Regions from separate parts of the Pseudomonas sp. NPDC077451 genome, predicted to be linked through region 4. Evidence: predicted binding sites of a transcription regulator. Region 4 holds the regulator's gene; each other region holds the start of a gene.
The links. The regulator sigma-54, encoded in region 4, starts transcription at its own class of promoters, with help from an activator protein. The targets are predictions, from matches to a motif close to ANTGGCATNNANNTTGCTNT.

Region 1 (4,410 bases), on a different contig from region 4:
CCGTTTCATAGACGAGAGCCAGGAAAACCGCCGCAGCACCGCACAACTGATCGCTGGTAGCGACTATGTCGATGCGCCCGTTGCGGCCATCGAGCCGCGCTTTCTCGGTCAATATGAAGACGGCCTCGGCCATGCCTGGCTGGACAAGCACCCGCTGCGCTTCTTTGGCAACGGCGAAGTGAACATGCCCTACCACTCCGACGGCCTCTGGTTCATGACTCAGCTACGCCGTTGGGGCCTGCTGCGCGAAGATCCGGATTACCTCGCCGTGGCGCAAAGCGTGCAGCAGACCAGCCTCTACCGTGACGCGGCGACTGCCTTGAACATCCCTGTGCCCGACTCACCCATGCGCAACGCCATTCTCATGGACGGCAGTCGCTGGGATGGCAGCGATCCGGCGGGTTACGCACGCAGCTTTGCGTTGCATGCACTGGCCGACACCGCACCGCACCCCAAGCCTTGAAAAGGGAGACTGTCATGCTTCGCGTTCTCCTGATCGACGATACCCCACGCAAGGTCGGACGCTTGCGCAGCGCTCTGATCGAAGCCGGTTTCGAGGTGGTAGAGGAATCCGGTCTGACCATCGACCTGCCCGAACGGGTCGAGGCGATTCGCCCGGATGTGGTGCTGATTGACACCGACTCCCCCGGCCGCGACGTAATGGAACAAGTGGTGATGGTCAGCCGTGACCAGCCGCGCCCCATCGTCATGTTCACCGACGACAACAACCCCAACGCCATGCGCCAAGCCATTCGCGCCGGCGTCAGCGCCTATATCGTTGAAGGCATCCAGGCCCAGCGGCTGAAACCGATCCTCGACGTGGCCATGGCCCGCTTCGAAAGTGACCAGGCGATCCGTGCGCAACTGCACGCGCGCGACCAGCAACTGGTTGAACGCAAGCGCATCGAACTCGCCAAGGGCATGCTGATGAAGATGCGCAGCTGCAACGAGGAAGAGGCCTACACCCTGATGCGCCGCCAGGCCATGAGCCGCCAGCAAAAGCTGATTCAGGTGGCTGAACAGATCATTGCGATGAACGACCTGCTGGGGCAGTAACCTGCAGCGGCGTTTCGGCCCTCTAGCGTTAGCCTAGCCAAATGGCCGAATGCATTCGGCCGTGCAAGACCATGCCGGGTGTCAGGTAAGGGTCCAGTGCTGAAACCTGCACGATGGCGTCCCTCGTAGCGGATCTGTTCGCTTCTCAAACCACGCGGTTCTGGGCCGAACCGTACTGCCCTCGCCCCCGCAACAACGCCTAGACAGCCAAGCCCACTTTCCGCCTCATGAGCAGCACGCCTGCGCTCCGTTCAAACGAACCAAAACGGAGCCAAGGGGTGCGCTGGCTGCACGTCTATCGCGCCGAACCGAGTTGCAGCGTGCCGAGACGGCGGCAACCCACCCATGACCGGCTCGATCCGCAAGCCATTGTATTGATTTAGCTTTTTTATTTTTAGTCGCTGCAAATCCCGGCATTGCGCGAATTGGCAAGCCCCTTGCAATCCCTCCAGTACCACGTCTTCGGGTCGCCAACGGCGGTGATCGGGACGAATTGACAAAGGCGTCAACGGTGCTCGCTCTGCTCATGCAGAGGGTGCGTCCGTTACGCCTTTTTTTCGTTTCGCGATTGAGGGAAGAATCATGCACAAGACTCGCCGTACGTTGCTGAAAACGCTGGTTGCCAGCCTCGGATGCTCTGCCCTGCTGCAATTGGTACCGATGACCGCCTGGGCTGCCGAACCGGAGAAAGAAGAGCTGAAGCTTGGCTTCATCAAGCTCACTGACATGGCGCCCCTGGCCATCGCCTACGAAAAGGGCTTTTTCGAAGATGAAGGCCTCTATGTCACGCTCGAAGCTCAAGCCAACTGGAAGGTGCTGCTGGACCGCGTGATCGATGGCGAGCTGGACGGCGCGCACATGCTCTCCGGCCAGCCGATCGGCGCCACCATCGGCTTTGGCACCAAGGCCGACATCATTACGGCCTTCACCATGGACCTCAATGGCAATGCCATCACGATGTCTAACGCCGTCTGGGAGCAGATGAAACCCAACGTGCCCATGGTCGATGGCAAACCGCAGCACCCAATCAAGGCCGACGCGTTGAAGCCGGTGATCGAGCAGCTCAACGCCAGTGGCAAGTCGTTCAACCTGGGCATGGTCTTCCCGGTCTCCACGCACAACTACGAGCTGCGCTACTGGCTCGCCGCTGGCGGCATTCATCCCGGCTACTACGCACCGAACAAGGGCGACATCAGCGGCCAGATCGATGCCCAGGCATTGCTCTCGGTCACTCCGCCGCCACAGATGCCATCGACCATGGAAGCCGGCACCATCCATGGCTACAGCGTTGGCGAGCCGTGGAACCAGCAGGCGGTGTTCAAGGGTATCGGCGTGCCGGTAGTGGCCGACTACGCGATCCGCAAGAACATGTCGGAGAAGGTCTTCGGCGTCTCCAAGGCCTGGGCCGAAGCCAACCCGGAAACTCACAAACGGCTGGTCAAGGCGCTGATCCGCGCCGGCAAGTGGCTTGATGAAAACAACAACGCCAACCGCCAGGAAGCGGTGGAGATCCTCTCACGCCCCGAATATGTGGGTGCCGATGCCAAGGTCATCGCCAATTCCATGACCGGCACCTTCGAGTTCGAGAAGGGCGACAAGCGCGAGGTACCGGACTTCAACGTCTTCTTCCGCTATCACGCCACCTACCCCTACTACTCCGACGCCATCTGGTACCTGACGCAGATGCGCCGCTGGGGCCAGATCGCCGAAGCCAAGCCGGACAGCTGGTACCTGGAGACCGCCAAGCAGGTTTATCGCCCCGACATCTACCGCGAAGCCGCCGCCGCGCTGATCGAAGACGGCCTGCTCACTGCGGACGACTTTCCCGCAGCCGATGAAGATGGCGTCCGCGAGCCGCTGGCCGACACCATTGATGGCATCACCTACGACGGACACACGCCCAACGCCTATCTCGAACAGTTCGCGATCGGCCTGAAAGGCGATACCACCCTCTGATCCCGCCACCAGGGAGCCGTTGCGGCTCCCGATACCCGGAGAGGACACGTCGATGAGCAATCCAGCCGTCGCAAAAAACATCAAGCAAACGCTCGAGGCCGGCCGCCAGGCCCGGCTCAAGCGCTGGCTGCCGCAGGTAATCATGCCGCTGGTGGGCATTCTGGCTTTCCTGCTGTTCTGGCAGCTGGTGGCATCGAATATCCAGACTAGCCTCGGCCAGTTTCCAGGGCCCAGCCAAGTAGCCGAGCAGTTCAACGGGCTGGTCGATGCGCATCTTCAATCGCGGGAGAAAGCCGACGCGTTCTACCTGCGCCAAGAGGAACGCAACGCCGCGAAACTGGCGAAGAACCCGGACGCCGAGGTGAAGATTCGCCCTTACACCGGCAAGCCGACTTTCTTCGAGCAGATCTTCACCAGCCTCTACACGGTGATGACCGGCTTCGCGATCGCCTCGCTGATCGCCGTGCCGCTGGGCATTGTCTGCGGGCTGAGCAAGACGGTGTACAGCGCGATGAACCCGCTGATCCAGATCTTCAAACCGGTGTCGCCGCTGGCCTGGCTGCCTCTGGTGACCATGGTGGTCAGCGCCGTCTATGTCAGTGACGACCCGCTGATGGCGAAGTCCTTCGTCACCTCGGCCATCACCGTCGCGCTGTGCTGCCTGTGGCCCACGGTGATCAACACCACGGTGGGCGTCGCCAACCTCGATAAGGATCTGCAGAACGTCAGCCGTGTGCTGCGTCTGTCACCACTTAGTCACGTGCGTCGCATCGTCCTGCCCGCTGCCATTCCGATGATCTTCACCGGCCTGCGCCTGTCGCTGGCAACCGGTTGGATGGTGCTGATTGCCGCGGAAATGCTGGCGCAGAACCCCGGCCTCGGAAAATTCATCTGGGACGAGTTCCAGAACGGCAGTTCCAACTCCCTCGGCCGGATCATGGTCGCGGTGATCGTCATCGGCCTGATCGGCTTCGCCCTGGATCGCATCATGCTGATGCTCCAGCGCCGCGTGAGCTGGGACAAGAACGCAGACCTGCGCTGAGGAATCCACATGAACCCTACCCATCTCGAACTCACCGGCGTCGGTATCAGCTTCCCCACCGACAAAGGCCTCTACTGCGCCCTGCAGAACGTCAATTTGCGCATCGCCAAGGGCGAATTTGTTTCGCTGATCGGCCACTCCGGCTGCGGCAAGTCGACGGTGCTGAATATCGTCGCTGGCCTCTATCAGGCCACCACCGGCGGCGTGATCCTCGACGGCCGAGAGGTCAACGAGCCCGGCCCGGAGCGCGCCGTGGTGTTCCAGAACCACAGCTTGCTGCCCTGGCTTTCCTGCTATGAGAACGTCGAACTGGCGGTGCGCCAGGTCTTCAAGGGCCAGAAGAGCAGACGTGAAAT
Region 2 (4,410 bases), on a different contig from region 4:
TACGAGAAGATCAAGGAACTGATCCCGCTGGGCGGTTACAGCCCGGGCGCAGACCTGAAAACCGACCGCGCCGTGAAGCTGGCACCCACCATCGAGCGCTTCCTGCGCCAGGAAGTGGGCGAAGCCGCGGAGCTGGAAACCAGTCTCACCATCCTGCAGAGCATCATCAAACAACCATGAAGCAGCAGATCGAAACGCTCACGCGCCTGGCCAGCCTGCGTGGCAACCGGGTCAAGCAGATGCTCGGGCAGGTTCAGTATCAGCAGAATCTCTGCCAGCGCTATCGCAACAACATCACTGGCCTCAGCCGTCTGTGCGGCTTCAGCGTGCCGATGAGCACACCCTTGCAGCGCGACAACCAGCAGCGCTACAAGGCCACGCTGTACAAGATGGTCGAGTTGCAGCGCCGTGAACTGGCGGTGGCCGAGCAGGCGCTGACGCGCATTCAGCAGGAGCTGCTGCAGGCCATGCGCAGCGAGAAGGTGGTCGAGCATGTGATCGAGGCCAAGATGCAGCAGTGGCAGCAACTGTTGATGGCGCAGGAACAGAAGATTCAGGATGGCCTAGCCGCGCAGACTTGGTGGCGTAACCAGATTGCCTAGGTGGTGGGGTTGGGCTACAAGTTTGCTTGGCCCCGGCCCCTCACCCCAGCCCTCTCCCCAAAGGGGCGAGGGGGCGTGTACGGCGCGGTGGACGGGTGGGGGCTGGATGCAGGGCCCCGGCGAAGGTTACGCAAAGGCAACCCGGGCACGTCGGCAACGGCCCGTAGGGCCAAATCCCTCTCCCTGATGGCGCAGAACCAAAAGATTCAAGGATGGCCTGGCGACGAAAAGGCCACCCTGGGCATGCCGGCAATGACTTGCACGGCCGACTCCCTCGCCCCGCTTGCGGGGAGAGGGCTGGGGTGAGGGGGTGTGCTTGAACACCGCACCGGAGGACCGGCTGAAAACGGTCCGCCTGTCAGCCCCAGCAAAAAAATATTTAAGGTTTCCGCCCGAGCGGTCGCTTGTTAGGCAGTAACCACCGAGTTGGAACGAAATCATGGAAATCAGCCGGCAGTTCAAGCCCGCCATTGCAATGCCCACCGAGACCGCCGCGGCGCGTCCGGCCAGCGCCCGTCCTGCAGCCCAGGCGGCCGCACGTCCAGCTGCAAGCCTGCCGCTGGAGCAAATGCAGGATGCCCTGCGCGCCATGCCCGAGGTCGATCTGGATCGCGTAGCGGCCATCAAGCAAGCCCTGCAGCGCGGCGAGATCTCTACCGATGTGGGCGAACTGGCCAGCAGCATGCTCAGCTATCACCGCGGAAACGATGCGTGAGCCAGCGCGAAAAGCTGCTGGCAGTCGTCGATGACGATCTCCAGCAGGACTGCGGCGATTACCTCGCCTTGCGCGAGCTGATGCAGGAACTCTACGGCCGTCTGCTCGAACGCGATGTGCCGGAAATCGACCGCATTAATATGCAAATCACAGTCCGCGTCGAAGCCATTGCCGCGCGTGCCCAGCGTCGCAGCAAGGTGCTGGCGGCTTTCCGGCTGGAAACCTCCGGCGTGGGCATGCGCCGGCTGTTGTCCAGCTGCACCGGCGAGCGCGGCGAATCCCTTCAGCAGCACTGGCGGCAGGTCGGTGACCTCGCCGTGCAGTGCCAGCAGTTCAACGAGCACAACGGCAAGCTGCTCGCCATGCACCACGACATCCTTCAGCAACTGCTCGCCGGTGGGCAGGACGCTCGGCTCTACTCGCCTCAGGCTTACTGAGGCGCAACGTTCGGCTTCCTGCGCCTTCCGTTAGCAAGCGCGCCGCGCTGGCCTCATGTTGGGGTAACCCACCCGCATATCCACCGCGAATGTTGGATGGGAAAACAACATCCGTCCTGCATCCAGTGGCGCTCGAAGTCGCTTCTAGCCTTGCAGATCGCCAGCAAGCTGGCTCCTACAGGAGCGCGCTATCGCGGCGGCGGCTGCCTGTCGTGATGCGCTCAATTTGCACGCAACGCTTTTGGTAGGAGCCAGCTTGCTGGCGATCGAAGCCTGCGAGCGCCATCAGGTCAAAAGGCTCGTCTCGAGCCAAAGCCTTCCACAGCTCAATCCACTTCATGGCGCTTTTGGGAGCGACCCACGCTTGTCGAGTCGCTCGCGCTGATAAGGATTAATCCTTTTCGGTTGCCGCTTTAACTCCCTCGCCTTTCACGTCGCCTTTATAGACAGATGTTCCGCCATCGGCCGAGGCGGAAACGGTGCTTCCCCGTTTCCTTGTCTTGTCGCGTTGCGGAAGCCTTTTTTCTGCATGGCCGGCTCTGAAACGCCCGTAATACGGGTATTCGAGAACTGGCATCCAACTTGCTCTACCTGTTTCAAGAGGGGATGGTGATGGCTATAAATTCCGATTACGTACAACAGATGTCGACGCAGTTGGCCACCTACGAAGTTCAGGGTTCGTTGGATCGGCTTAACCGCAACGAATCGCGCTACAAAGCTCAGCGCGACGCGTTGAACTCGCTGCGCACGTCGATGACGACTTTCAAGTCCGCCATCACCAAGCTCAACAGCAGCACGTCGAGCATGCTGACCAACAGTGCGACCTTCAGTCAGGAGGGGTACGCCACCGCTACCGTGGGCACCACGGCAAAAGCCGGCACCTACGACTTCTTCGTCGAGCGCCTGGCCGCCAAGCAGCAGGTCGCTGTACAGGGCCTGGTCGATGGCAGCCTGAGCGGCACCCTGACGCTGAATGCCCAGGCCTTCGACCTGAGCCAATACGCCACGCTGAGCGATGCTGCCACGGCTATAAACGATGCTGGGCTCGGTGTACAAGCAACGCTGGTACGCAGCGATGGCGCGGTCAGCCTGGTGGTCAGCAGCGAGCAAACCGGCGCCGCCAATGCGTTCAGTCTCAGCATGACGGGCAACGCTGCCGCAACCACGACCCAGCTATCCACTGCTCAAGACGCCATGGTGCGTCTGGGTGGTAGTTATGGCACCGGCGGCATTGAGCTGACCAGCGCCAGCAACACCTTCACCGACGTCATCGATGGCGTCAGCCTGACCGTGAGCAAGACCCATACGGCGACTGACACCGCGTTGACTGTCACGGTGGGTCAGGACAAGGCCGGCACCCAGGCCAAGGCGCAGACCTTCATCGATGCCTTTAACGCGCTGATGACGAGTTTCGACTCGCTCACCGCCAGCGGCAGCGACAGTGCCAAACGCGGCGCTCTGGCCGGCGATTCCAGCGTGCGCTCCATCGAGAGCCGCCTGAATGGCCTGCTGCGTGCCGATTTCGGTGGCAAGAGCCTGATCGAGTTCGGCATCAGTGCCGACCGTAACGGCAAGCTGACCATTGACGCCAAGCGCTTCGAAGCTGCGGTCGCTAATGATCCCGCGGGCTTCGAGGAGCTGTTCACTGGCACTGACAAGCTGCTCGACAGCATGGACAAGACCGTCGCCGCGTACACCAGCAGCACCAACGGGCTGCTGAAGAACCGCATGGACACGCTGGACATGAACCTGCGCCGTATCGACGAGCAGTTCGACAACCTCCAGCAGCAGTACGACACCCATTACAGCCGCTACCTGCGGCAGTTCACCACGATGATGCAGACCATGCAGAGCATGGAGCAGACCAGCGGAATGTTCTCGATGCCAACCACACCGCAAGCTAACGGATTGTTCTCATGAACAGCTATCACCCTAACGACAGTTATGACAGCTACCGCTCGGTAGACCTCGAGGCGCGTGCAGCCTCGGCTTCGCCTTACGAACTGGTGCTGGTGCTGATGGACGGCCTGCTGGATGAGCTGGCCCGTGCCCGCGGCCACATCGAACACAAGCGTTACCAGCAGAAGGGCGTGTCGCTGGAAAAGTGCATGAACATCCTCAACGGCCTTAACGGTGCACTCGACGAAGAGGGCGGTGGCGAGGTGGTTCAGGGGCTGGCGCGTCTGTATGAGTACTGCATCTACCGGCTTTCGGACGTCAGCGTGTCGCTGTCGCTGGAAGGGCTGGACGAAGTGATCAACCTGCTCAGCATTCTCCGCGAGGGCTGGGAGGGCGTCAGTGCCGCCCGTAAGTGACAGCGAGCGCCTGATGGCGCTGCACGGCGAATTGCAGCAGGCGTTGCAGAGCAACGACTGGACGGCGGTCGCCGCGGTTGACGCGGCGATCCGGCAGTGTCTCGAAACTCTGGCCGGGCGGCTTGAGCTGGACGAGCCGACCCACGCTGCAAAGAGCCGCCTCAAGCAGCTCCACGGTGAAGGCTTGCAAGCCTGTGCCGACGAATGTGAGCGCCTGCGCCTGTTGTTGTTGAACCACCTCGAACACGCCGAAGGGCGTGCCGCCTATCAGCGCATAGACATGTTCCAAGTCGGAGACAGGGGATGATCGTCCAGTCAATTTCCGCCACGCGTGCCGCCGC
Region 3 (4,410 bases), on a different contig from region 4:
GCTGCGGATGGTTCAGGCCTGGCTGAGCGGGCGATGATGAGTGCTTTTGGCGGCAGCTCCCCGGCGATCATAAACGTCCGGGGTCTGGGACGTGCCTTGCAGTATTTGCAGCATGGTCCCTACGGCGCTCTGGTTGGCCCGGATAAGCTTGCCATTGCGTTCATTGGCTTTGCGGCAGTCCTCAAGGATGATCTCCAGCTGTTCTGCCTGGGCAAGGATCTCGCCGCCTATCTCCGAAGCTGCGGCAAACTGTGCCAAGCCGTTGCGGTCGGCGCTCAGCTGTGCCCTAGCTAATGCCTGGCTGCGTAGCGTGCCGTGTTGGCCCAAAAGTGCCAGCAGTGCCTGTTTTTGCGTGAGCAGCTGCTCCAGCCCACCGAGATTACGCTCAGAGAGGGCCAGATATTCCGCGTCGGTGAGCTCGCGTAGCGTTCTGGCGGTGTCGATATCGTTGGTCAGCTGCTGGAGCAATTCGGAATCTAGCATAGTGGCCTCTGTTGCACTCACGCCCGCTCGCATTGGTGTCAGGCTCAGCGCTGGCTTTCGAACGACAGTAGCTTCGATGCCACTCGCTGGCTGTCCACCTGATAGCTACCATCGGCGATTGCCTGCTTGATCTGAGCAACACGCTCTTGATCAACGGCGGGCTGCTGGTTCAACTTCTCGGTGGTCTGCTGAAGGCGCTGGGCTTCGGGGCTCAGCTGAACGCTCTCCCCCGATACCGGGCTGTTGCCGGTGGTCTTTGCTTCGTCAGTAGAGGGCTGCTGAGCCGTTGGTCGCTCAGTGTTCTGGACGTTGCTGCTACGCCCATTGCTGGTTGAATTGACGGCACTGTTAGGCCGATTGAAATCGATAACCATGATCGAAACCTCGAATAAGTCAGGACGCTTGCCTGCTTTTCGGCAAATCCAAATAAAACTTTAGTCTTTTTTCATACGGGCGGCTGGCGTAGCGGCGCCCGCCTTCACATTGCGACTTCTACTTGCCCGGGACCAACGACGCGGGCTTTGATGGTCCGTCCGGAGCGCTGGTTTTTGACTCTGATCTGAGAGCCAAGCGCGCCGTCGGACAGCGCCTCGCCAGGCATTCTTACATTTATCGTAGAGTTTTTCGCGCTGATTACCACCTGGTCGCCTTTTCGGACTATTTCAGCTGGTGATAAGTAGGTTGGAGGTAGCACCTGGTCGGGGAGGGCGCTACGGGTAATCTTATTGCCCAGCACTTGGTCGAACGAGGTCAGATAGCCTTGATTGAGCAGGCTGACGTCGCGCTCGGCAAGGGTAACATCGGCTAGCTCTACGACACTCTCTCGGGCCAGGGGCCGTCTGGCTACGATTACTTCCCGGAACAAATGGACCTGTGCAGGGACGAAAACGGACCAGGGCGAAGTAGCTTCACAGCTAACTCGCACGGTAATGCGACCAACGGGTTGTGCCGGGCTTTCGAGTCTGGTCGTCAATCCTTGATCGCAGGCCGCTAGCCGTAGGCGCGGGTCCAGCCTGTTCAGCTCGATCTCGTAGCGCGCCTGGATTTGACTACGCTGTAAATAGTCAGTTACTTCCCGCTCAAGAAAAGCGCGGGTCGCGTCGATAAGCTGTTCAGGTCGCGTAAAGCTTGCTGAGTCAGCCAGCTGGCTCAGCGCGCACAGAGTCGCCAACAGAAACGTTTGGAAAAGCGTCTTGCACGGATGCCGGAAAAAAGTCGTCTGTTTGCTCATGTGTTGGTTGAAGCAAGGGACGTGCCGTTTGTTGACCGTTCAGAAACTGACTGGGCAGGCGAGACAGGTATTTTGCAAATCGGTGTTGGCATGCATGCCACTTCAGCGCCAGATAGTCTGAGCTACAGATGTCTGCCCGCCCATCTCACACGCAAGAGGAACTGGCATGGCCGGTGTATTGGATTCGGTTAACCAGCGTACGCAGCTGGTGGGACAGAACCGTTTGGAGCTGCTGTTGTTCAGACTGGACGGCAAGCAGCTTTATGGCATCAACGTGTTCAAGGTCAAAGAGGTGCTGCAGTGCCCTCGGCTCACGGTCATGCCTCGGTCGAGCCCGGTGGTGAGAGGGGTGGCGAACATTCGGGGAAGCACGCTTTCTATCCTCGATTTGTCCGCTGCTACCGGAAAGCCAGTGCTACAGGATTTGCCGAATAGTTTTGCCATCATTGTCGAATACAACACCAAGGTGCTTGGTTTCTTGGTCCGCTCGGTGGAGCGGATAGTCAACATGAACTGGGAAGATATTCTTCCGCCCCCTAAGGGTGTTGGGCACGACCATTATTTGACGGCCGTGACTCATGTAGATCAACAGATGGTGGAAATCATCGACGTTGAAAAGATACTCGCCGAAGTGGCGCCGGTGTCCGAAGTGCTCTCGGTCAGCATTGCGGACGAGGCAACCAGTAACAAGGCGTCAACCAGTCGGGTACTGATTGTCGATGACTCGTCTGTGGCGCGTAAGCAGATCATGCGTTGTCTGCAGAATCTGGGAATCGAGGTCGTTGCGCACAATGATGGGCGGCAGGCGCTCACCTATCTGCGAAAGCTTGTAGCTGAGGGCAAGAAGCCGTCTGACGAATTCATAATGATGATTTCCGATATCGAAATGCCAGAAATGGATGGTTACACCCTGACGACGGAGGTTCGTCAGGATCCGGCTATGCGTGATATGCATATTCTGCTGCATACTTCGCTTTCCGGTGTGTTCAACCAGAGCATGGTCAAGCGGGTCGGAGCGGACGATTTTCTCGCCAAGTTTCAGGCAGATGATCTGGCCAATCGAGTGATAGAGCGGATCCGGACTACGGATAAGAATTGAGGCGTCGTCCTCTTAATATGACTGGTGGGCATTATTAGTGTCAGGTGATCCGGATTTCGATCAGTTCCGAATATTCCTCGAGAAGACGTGCGGCATTCTGCTGGGCAGCAACAAGCAGTACCTGGTGTCCAGCAGGTTGAACAAGCTTATGGAGCAGCAAGGGCTCAAAACGCTTGGCGATTTGGTCAGGAAGATTCAGGCCCAGCCGCGTAGCGGCCTGCGCGAGCAGGTCGTGGACGCCATGACAACCAACGAGACGCTCTGGTTTCGTGACACCTATCCTTTTGAGGTGATGAAAAACCGCGTTCTGCCTGAGCTGCTGAAAAACGCGCCGGGACAGCGTTTGCGTATCTGGTCGGCCGCTTGTTCATCAGGGCAAGAGCCTTACTCGCTGTCGATGACCATCGACGAGTACGAGCGCAGTAGTCCTAGCCACCCGAAAACGGCAGTTCAGATCGTGGCTACTGAATTGTCAGGCGCCATGCTTGCTGCATCGAAGGCAGCCGAATATGACAGTCTCGCTATCGCTCGAGGTTTATCCAGTGAGCGGCTGCAGCGTCATTTCGAGGTGAAAAGCCCGGGTCGTTGGGTGGTTAAGCCGGCAATTCGTAGTCGTGTTGAGTTTCGGGTGCAGAACCTGCTCGACAGCTATGCCGTGCTCGGCAAGTTCGATGTGGTGTTCTGCCGCAACGTGCTCATTTATTTTTCCGCTGATGTAAAGAAAGACATCCTCAAACGAATCCACGCGACGTTGAAGCCAGGCGGATACCTCTTTCTGGGAGCATCCGAAGCGCTGAACGGTCTTCCTGAGCTGTATCAGATGGTGCAATGCAGCCCGGGCATCATCTACAAAGCAAAGTAATGGTTGGTTCTTAGCAAAGGCGGCAGGAATCTGTCGCTATCGGCTGGATGAGCGGCAAAAACATAGGTCACGCTTTGCCGCTTTTGACGCCTAGTCCAATCCACTCTTCAAAAAAGCTTATAAATCAGTCAGTTGCCGAAATGGCATGGGCTTTGCTGTGTGTTTGCTAAGCAGACTTGTACCCGGCAAAGGGCTAGATCATGAGCATCAGTTTCGACAAGGCACTCGGTATCCATGAGAAGGCGCTCGGTTTTCGCGCTCAGCGTGCCGAGGTGCTTGCCAACAACATCGCCAACGCTGACACCCCCAACTACAAGGCGCGTGATCTGGAATTCAGCTCAGTGCTTGCTGCGCAAAACAGCAAGAACCAGGGCGGATTCGGTGTGGCGGTGACTAGCAGCAAGCATATTGCCGCCGAAGGCATGGAGATTGCCGATCCCGGCTTGCGTTTCCGCACGCCGGCACACGCGTCGCTCGATCAAAACACTGTTGATGCCCAGGTTGAGCAAGCGGCCTATGCCGAGAATGCTATCGACTTTCAGGCGAGTTTCACCTTGCTCAACAGTAAATTTCGGGGGCTCATGAGCGCCCTGCGCGGCGAATAAAAGGAGCAAAACCATGTCCCTCAGCAGTGTATTCAGCATCGCCGGCAGCGGCATGAGTGCCCAGAGCACTCGTCTCAACACCATTTCCAGCAACATTGCTAACGCCGAAACGGTGTCGTCTAGCGTCGAC
Region 4 (4,410 bases):
AGCAGGATGACGGTGCTCCCCGAGAAGGATTATGCCGAGACCCGCCAACCCGTTAGAATCATCGCCGCAAACGGTGTAACGACCGCTACGGGCATGAAAGCGTATCTAGATGAAGGCAGGATGCTCCTGCTATCCAACGTAAGAGGCCAGCATGAGCTGCGTTAAGACCCTCCCCCTTTTGATCGGTTTGACTATCTTCCTGCTCGGTTCGAACGCCCATGCGCTCCCAGAGGACCGCAACCAGCCTATCCGTGTGCAGGCCGACACCGCCGAACTGGACGACCGACAGGGCGTCGCCGTGTATCGCGGCGATGTGGTCATCACCCAAGGCACCATGAAAATTACTGGCGACACGGTCACCATCACCCAGGCCGAAAACGGTGATGTCGAGGTTTTCACCGCCATCGGCAAGCCGGCCTACTACGAGCAGAAACCAGCGGTAGACAAGGAAATCGTCACGGCCTATGGGCTAACCATCCAGTATTTCGCCGCGAACGAAAGGATCGTGCTGATCGACCAGGCCAAGGTCGTGCAGGAAGGCAACACTTTCGAAGGCGAAAAGATCGTCTATGACACCCAGAGGCAGATCGTCAATGCTGGTCGCGCCACCAATACTGATGTCACCACTCCACGCCCTCGTGTGGACATGGTCATCCAGCCGCGTAATAAAGATCAGCCGGCAACGGAGCAGACCGAGTAATGGCAATTCTCAAGGCCCAGCATTTAGCTAAGAGCTATAAGAGTCGTCAGGTCGTGCGTGATGTCAGTCTCTCCATCGAAAGCGGCCAGATCGTGGGCCTGCTGGGCCCAAATGGTGCCGGCAAGACCACCTGCTTCTACATGATCGTCGGTTTGGTAAAAGCGGATCAGGGCCGGGTCCTGATCGATGACCAGGACGTGACGCACCTGCCCATGCACGGCCGAGCCCGAGCCGGTATTGGCTATCTGCCGCAGGAAGCCTCGATCTTTCGCAAGCTGTCGGTAGCCGACAACATTATGGCGATCCTTGAAACGCGCAAGGACCTTGATCGCAGCGGTCGGCAACAAGCCCTCGAAGGCCTGCTGCAGGAGTTTCACATTCACCACATCCGTGACAGCCTCGGCATGAGCCTGTCCGGTGGCGAACGACGCCGCGTCGAGATAGCCCGCGCCCTGGCCACGGCACCCAAGTTCATTCTTCTTGACGAACCCTTCGCAGGCGTCGACCCCATCTCGGTCGGCGACATCAAGCAGATCATTCATCACCTGAAGGCCAAGGGCATCGGCGTCCTGATCACCGATCACAACGTCCGCGAAACGCTGGATATCTGCGAAACCGCCTACATCGTCAACGACGGTCAATTGATCGCCGAAGGCGACGCAGAGACCATCTTGGCCAACCAGCTGGTCAAGGAAGTCTATCTGGGACACGAATTCCGACTTTGAAGTCGTTTTTTCTGCCCGGACGAACCTACAGGGCTAGGCAAAGGCTTCAATGGCAGGCATATAATTTGCTTACACGGGCGCGCGGCGCCAGCGAAATCGGAACAGGCGCGGTTGCGCCGGCAAAAAAGGTTCGAAGTCCTCTGCCATGAAACCATCGCTAGTCCTGAAGATGGGCCAGCAGCTGACGATGACACCGCAGCTGCAACAAGCCATACGATTGCTCCAGCTATCCACGCTTGATCTCCAACAAGAGATTCAGGAAGCGCTGGATTCCAATCCCATGCTCGAGCGCGAAGAAGACGGGGATGATTTCGACAACTCCGATCCGATGGCCGAGTCTGTCGAAAAGAAAAGCGAAAGCCCTTCGACTGACTCAACCGTGCAAAGCGAGCCGGACAACAATTACGAGGAGCCCATCAACACGGTGGAGAACCTCGAAGAAGGCGACTGGGGCGACCGCATCCCAAATGAGCTGCCGGTAGACACCGCTTGGGAAGACATCTATCAGACCAGCGCCAGCAGCTTGCCGAGCAGCGATGACGATGAGTGGGATTTCACCAGCCGGACCTCTAGCGGCGAAAGCCTGCAAAGCCATCTGCTCTGGCAACTCAACCTCGCACCGATGAGCGATACCGACCGTCTCATCGCGGCCACCCTGATCGATTGTATCAATCCACAGGGTTATCTCGACGAAACGCTTGAAGAAGTACTCGAGTCGTTTGACCCCGAGCTTGAAATCGAACTCGACGAGATCGAGGTGGTGCTGCGCCGAATTCAGCAGTTCGAGCCCGCAGGCATCGGAGCGCGTGACCTGCGTGAATGCCTGCTGCTGCAGCTTCGTCAACTGCCCGAACGCACCGAGTGGCTGAGTGAGGCCATCCGGCTGGTGAGTGACCACCTGGATATTCTTGGCGGGCGCGATTACAGCTTGCTGATGCGCAGGATGAAGCTCAAAGAAGACGAACTGCGCCAGATCATCGACTTGATTCAAACGCTCAATCCACGCCCCGGCTCTCAGATCGAAGCGGGTGAGCCCGAATATGTGGTGCCTGACGTTATCGTGCGCAAGCACAATGGCCGCTGGTTGGTGGAACTGAATCAGGAGGCAATGCCTCGCCTGAGGGTAAACGCGCAATACGCCGGGTTCGTCAAACGGGCCGATTCAAGCGCGGATAACACCTTCATGCGAAACCAGCTGCAAGAAGCACGCTGGTTCATCAAAAGCCTGCTCAGCCGCAACGAAACGCTGATGAAGGTGGCCACCCAGATCGTCGAGCATCAGCGGGGCTTTTTCGAGCACGGCGACGAGGCCATGAAGCCGCTAGTGCTGTACGACATCGCCGAAGCGGTGGGTATGCATGAGTCGACCATTTCGCGGGTCACGACGCAAAAGTTCATGCACACGCCCCGGGGCATCTATGAACTCAAATATTTCTTTTCGAGCCATGTGAGCACTGCCGAAGGCGGCGAGTGCTCGTCCACTGCCATCCGCGCAATCATCAAGAAACTGGTGGCCGCGGAAAACCAGAAAAAGCCATTGAGCGACAGCAAGATCGCTGGTCTACTGGAGGAACAGGGGATTCAGGTCGCACGCCGCACCGTCGCAAAGTACCGCGAATCACTCGGTATCGCGCCATCCAGCGAGCGCAAGCGGCTGATGTAACACCAGAGCACTGGTCGAGTTCTTCCGAATGGCGGGCTTGCTGCCCACCAATCCGCATGTGGCAAAAAGGAGATGCAGTATGCAAGTCAACATCACTGGCCTTCACCTGGAAATCACAGAACCCCTGCGTGACTACGTCGAAGAGAAATTCGAGCGGTTAGAACGGCATTTCGATCGCATCATTGCCATTCAAGTCGTTCTTCAAGTCGAGAAGCTGAGGCAGAAGGCCGAAGCGACCTTACATGTAGCTGGCCGCGAAGTTGTCGCTAACGCCGAGCACAGCGACATGTACGCCGCGATCGATCTGCTTGCGGACAAGCTCGATCGGCAGCTCATCAAGCACAAAGAAAAACAGCTCGACCACCATCAGGGCGCCCTGGCTCGCTAACCCATCATGATCCGAATCGAAAATATCCTAACCCCCGGCCGCGCCCTAGTGGGCGTACCGGGCGGCAGCAAGAAGCGCGTACTGGAGCAGATCGCCAAGGTGCTTGGTGGGGATCTGCCAGATCTTGATAGCCAAGCGATCTTTGAAAGCTTCATCGCCCGCGAGAAGCTTGGCTCAACCGGCTTCGGCAATGGCATTGCTATCCCGCACTGCCGTATGCCCGGCTGCACATCGCCGCTCAGTGCAGTGCTGAGACTCGATACACCAGTAGATTTCGATGCAATCGACGGCGCTCCCGTCGATCTATTGTTCGTATTGCTGGTGCCAGAAGCAGCCACCGATGAACATCTGGAGCTGCTTCGCCAGATTGCCAGCATGCTGGATCGCGAAGAGGTCCGTGAACGGCTGCGCGGGACCACGTCGGGACAGGAACTGTATCAGGCTGTGATGGATATTCAGAACGGTCGTTAGTTGGCCGTCCGGGACAACATAAGCGGTGGCTGGCAATCCCAACCACCGGGTTCCCTGGAACAAAGCCTAAGGCTGGACCGAGGTTAACAGACGGAAAAACGCACCTTGATTGGCTATCGATGCGTTCTGGCTGGGGTCGAGGCCGTGGCTGTTTTAACGAGACATGTCTACTCGAGTAGTTTCCCAACAGCCTGCTAGGACAGAGCAATATTCTGTCGCCCTAAGCTGAGTGAGGAAAGAAACGTGCCCCTTATCTGCCAATACACACCCTGCCGGCGCGACGCGAAAAAAGGTTTTCGAGGCCAAGCCTTGCTGAATGGAACAGTTCGATGCGGTTGATCATCGTCAGTGGGCGCTCTGGATCGGGCAAGAGCACTGCGCTAAATGTCCTTGAAGACAATGGTTTCTACTGTATCGACAACCTTCCCGCCGGCCTTCTGCCAGAGCTGGCAGAAAGGGCACT

Region 1: ACIGHL_RS02775 (CmpA/NrtA family ABC transporter substrate-binding protein) is a predicted target of sigma-54. The motif match lies at 1,481-1,500, and genes of this name have one in related genera.
Region 2: fliD (flagellar filament capping protein FliD) is a predicted target of sigma-54. The motif match lies at 2,324-2,343, and genes of this name have one in related genera.
Region 3: flgA (flagellar basal body P-ring formation chaperone FlgA) is a predicted target of sigma-54. The motif match lies at 1,724-1,743, and genes of this name have one in related genera.

What each region holds. Positions count from the first base shown of each region.
Region 1 covers NZ_JBITVX010000001.1:584,598-589,007, reverse strand. The annotation lists gene ACIGHL_RS02785 (CmpA/NrtA family ABC transporter substrate-binding protein) at 1-463, shown strand, start outside; gene ACIGHL_RS02780 (ANTAR domain-containing response regulator) at 478-1,056, shown strand; gene ACIGHL_RS02775 (CmpA/NrtA family ABC transporter substrate-binding protein) at 1,639-3,012, shown strand; gene ACIGHL_RS02770 (ABC transporter permease) at 3,065-4,054, shown strand; gene ACIGHL_RS02765 (ABC transporter ATP-binding protein) at 4,064-4,410, shown strand, end outside.
Region 2 covers NZ_JBITVX010000004.1:172,399-176,808, forward strand. The annotation lists gene fliI (flagellar protein export ATPase FliI) at 1-180, shown strand, start outside; gene ACIGHL_RS09135 (flagellar FliJ family protein) at 177-602, shown strand; gene flgM (flagellar biosynthesis anti-sigma factor FlgM) at 1,042-1,317, shown strand; gene flgN (flagellar protein FlgN) at 1,314-1,754, shown strand; gene ACIGHL_RS09150 (hypothetical protein) at 1,930-2,094, opposite strand; gene fliD (flagellar filament capping protein FliD) at 2,367-3,674, shown strand; gene fliS (flagellar export chaperone FliS) at 3,671-4,069, shown strand; gene ACIGHL_RS09165 (hypothetical protein) at 4,053-4,376, shown strand; gene ACIGHL_RS09170 (flagellar hook-length control protein FliK) at 4,373-4,410, shown strand, end outside.
Region 3 covers NZ_JBITVX010000001.1:498,216-502,625, forward strand. The annotation lists gene ACIGHL_RS02385 (flagella synthesis protein FlgN) at 13-483, opposite strand; gene flgM (flagellar biosynthesis anti-sigma factor FlgM) at 528-857, opposite strand; gene flgA (flagellar basal body P-ring formation chaperone FlgA) at 962-1,714, opposite strand; gene ACIGHL_RS02400 (chemotaxis protein CheV) at 1,881-2,813, shown strand; gene ACIGHL_RS02405 (CheR family methyltransferase) at 2,851-3,675, shown strand; gene flgB (flagellar basal body rod protein FlgB) at 3,876-4,280, shown strand; gene flgC (flagellar basal body rod protein FlgC) at 4,294-4,410, shown strand, end outside.
Region 4 covers NZ_JBITVX010000005.1:92,694-97,103, forward strand. The annotation lists gene lptC (LPS export ABC transporter periplasmic protein LptC) at 1-165, shown strand, start outside; gene lptA (lipopolysaccharide transport periplasmic protein LptA) at 152-700, shown strand; gene lptB (LPS export ABC transporter ATP-binding protein) at 700-1,425, shown strand; gene ACIGHL_RS10340 (RNA polymerase factor sigma-54) at 1,571-3,088, shown strand; gene hpf (ribosome hibernation-promoting factor, HPF/YfiA family) at 3,168-3,476, shown strand; gene ptsN (PTS IIA-like nitrogen regulatory protein PtsN) at 3,483-3,947, shown strand; gene rapZ (RNase adapter RapZ) at 4,277-4,410, shown strand, end outside.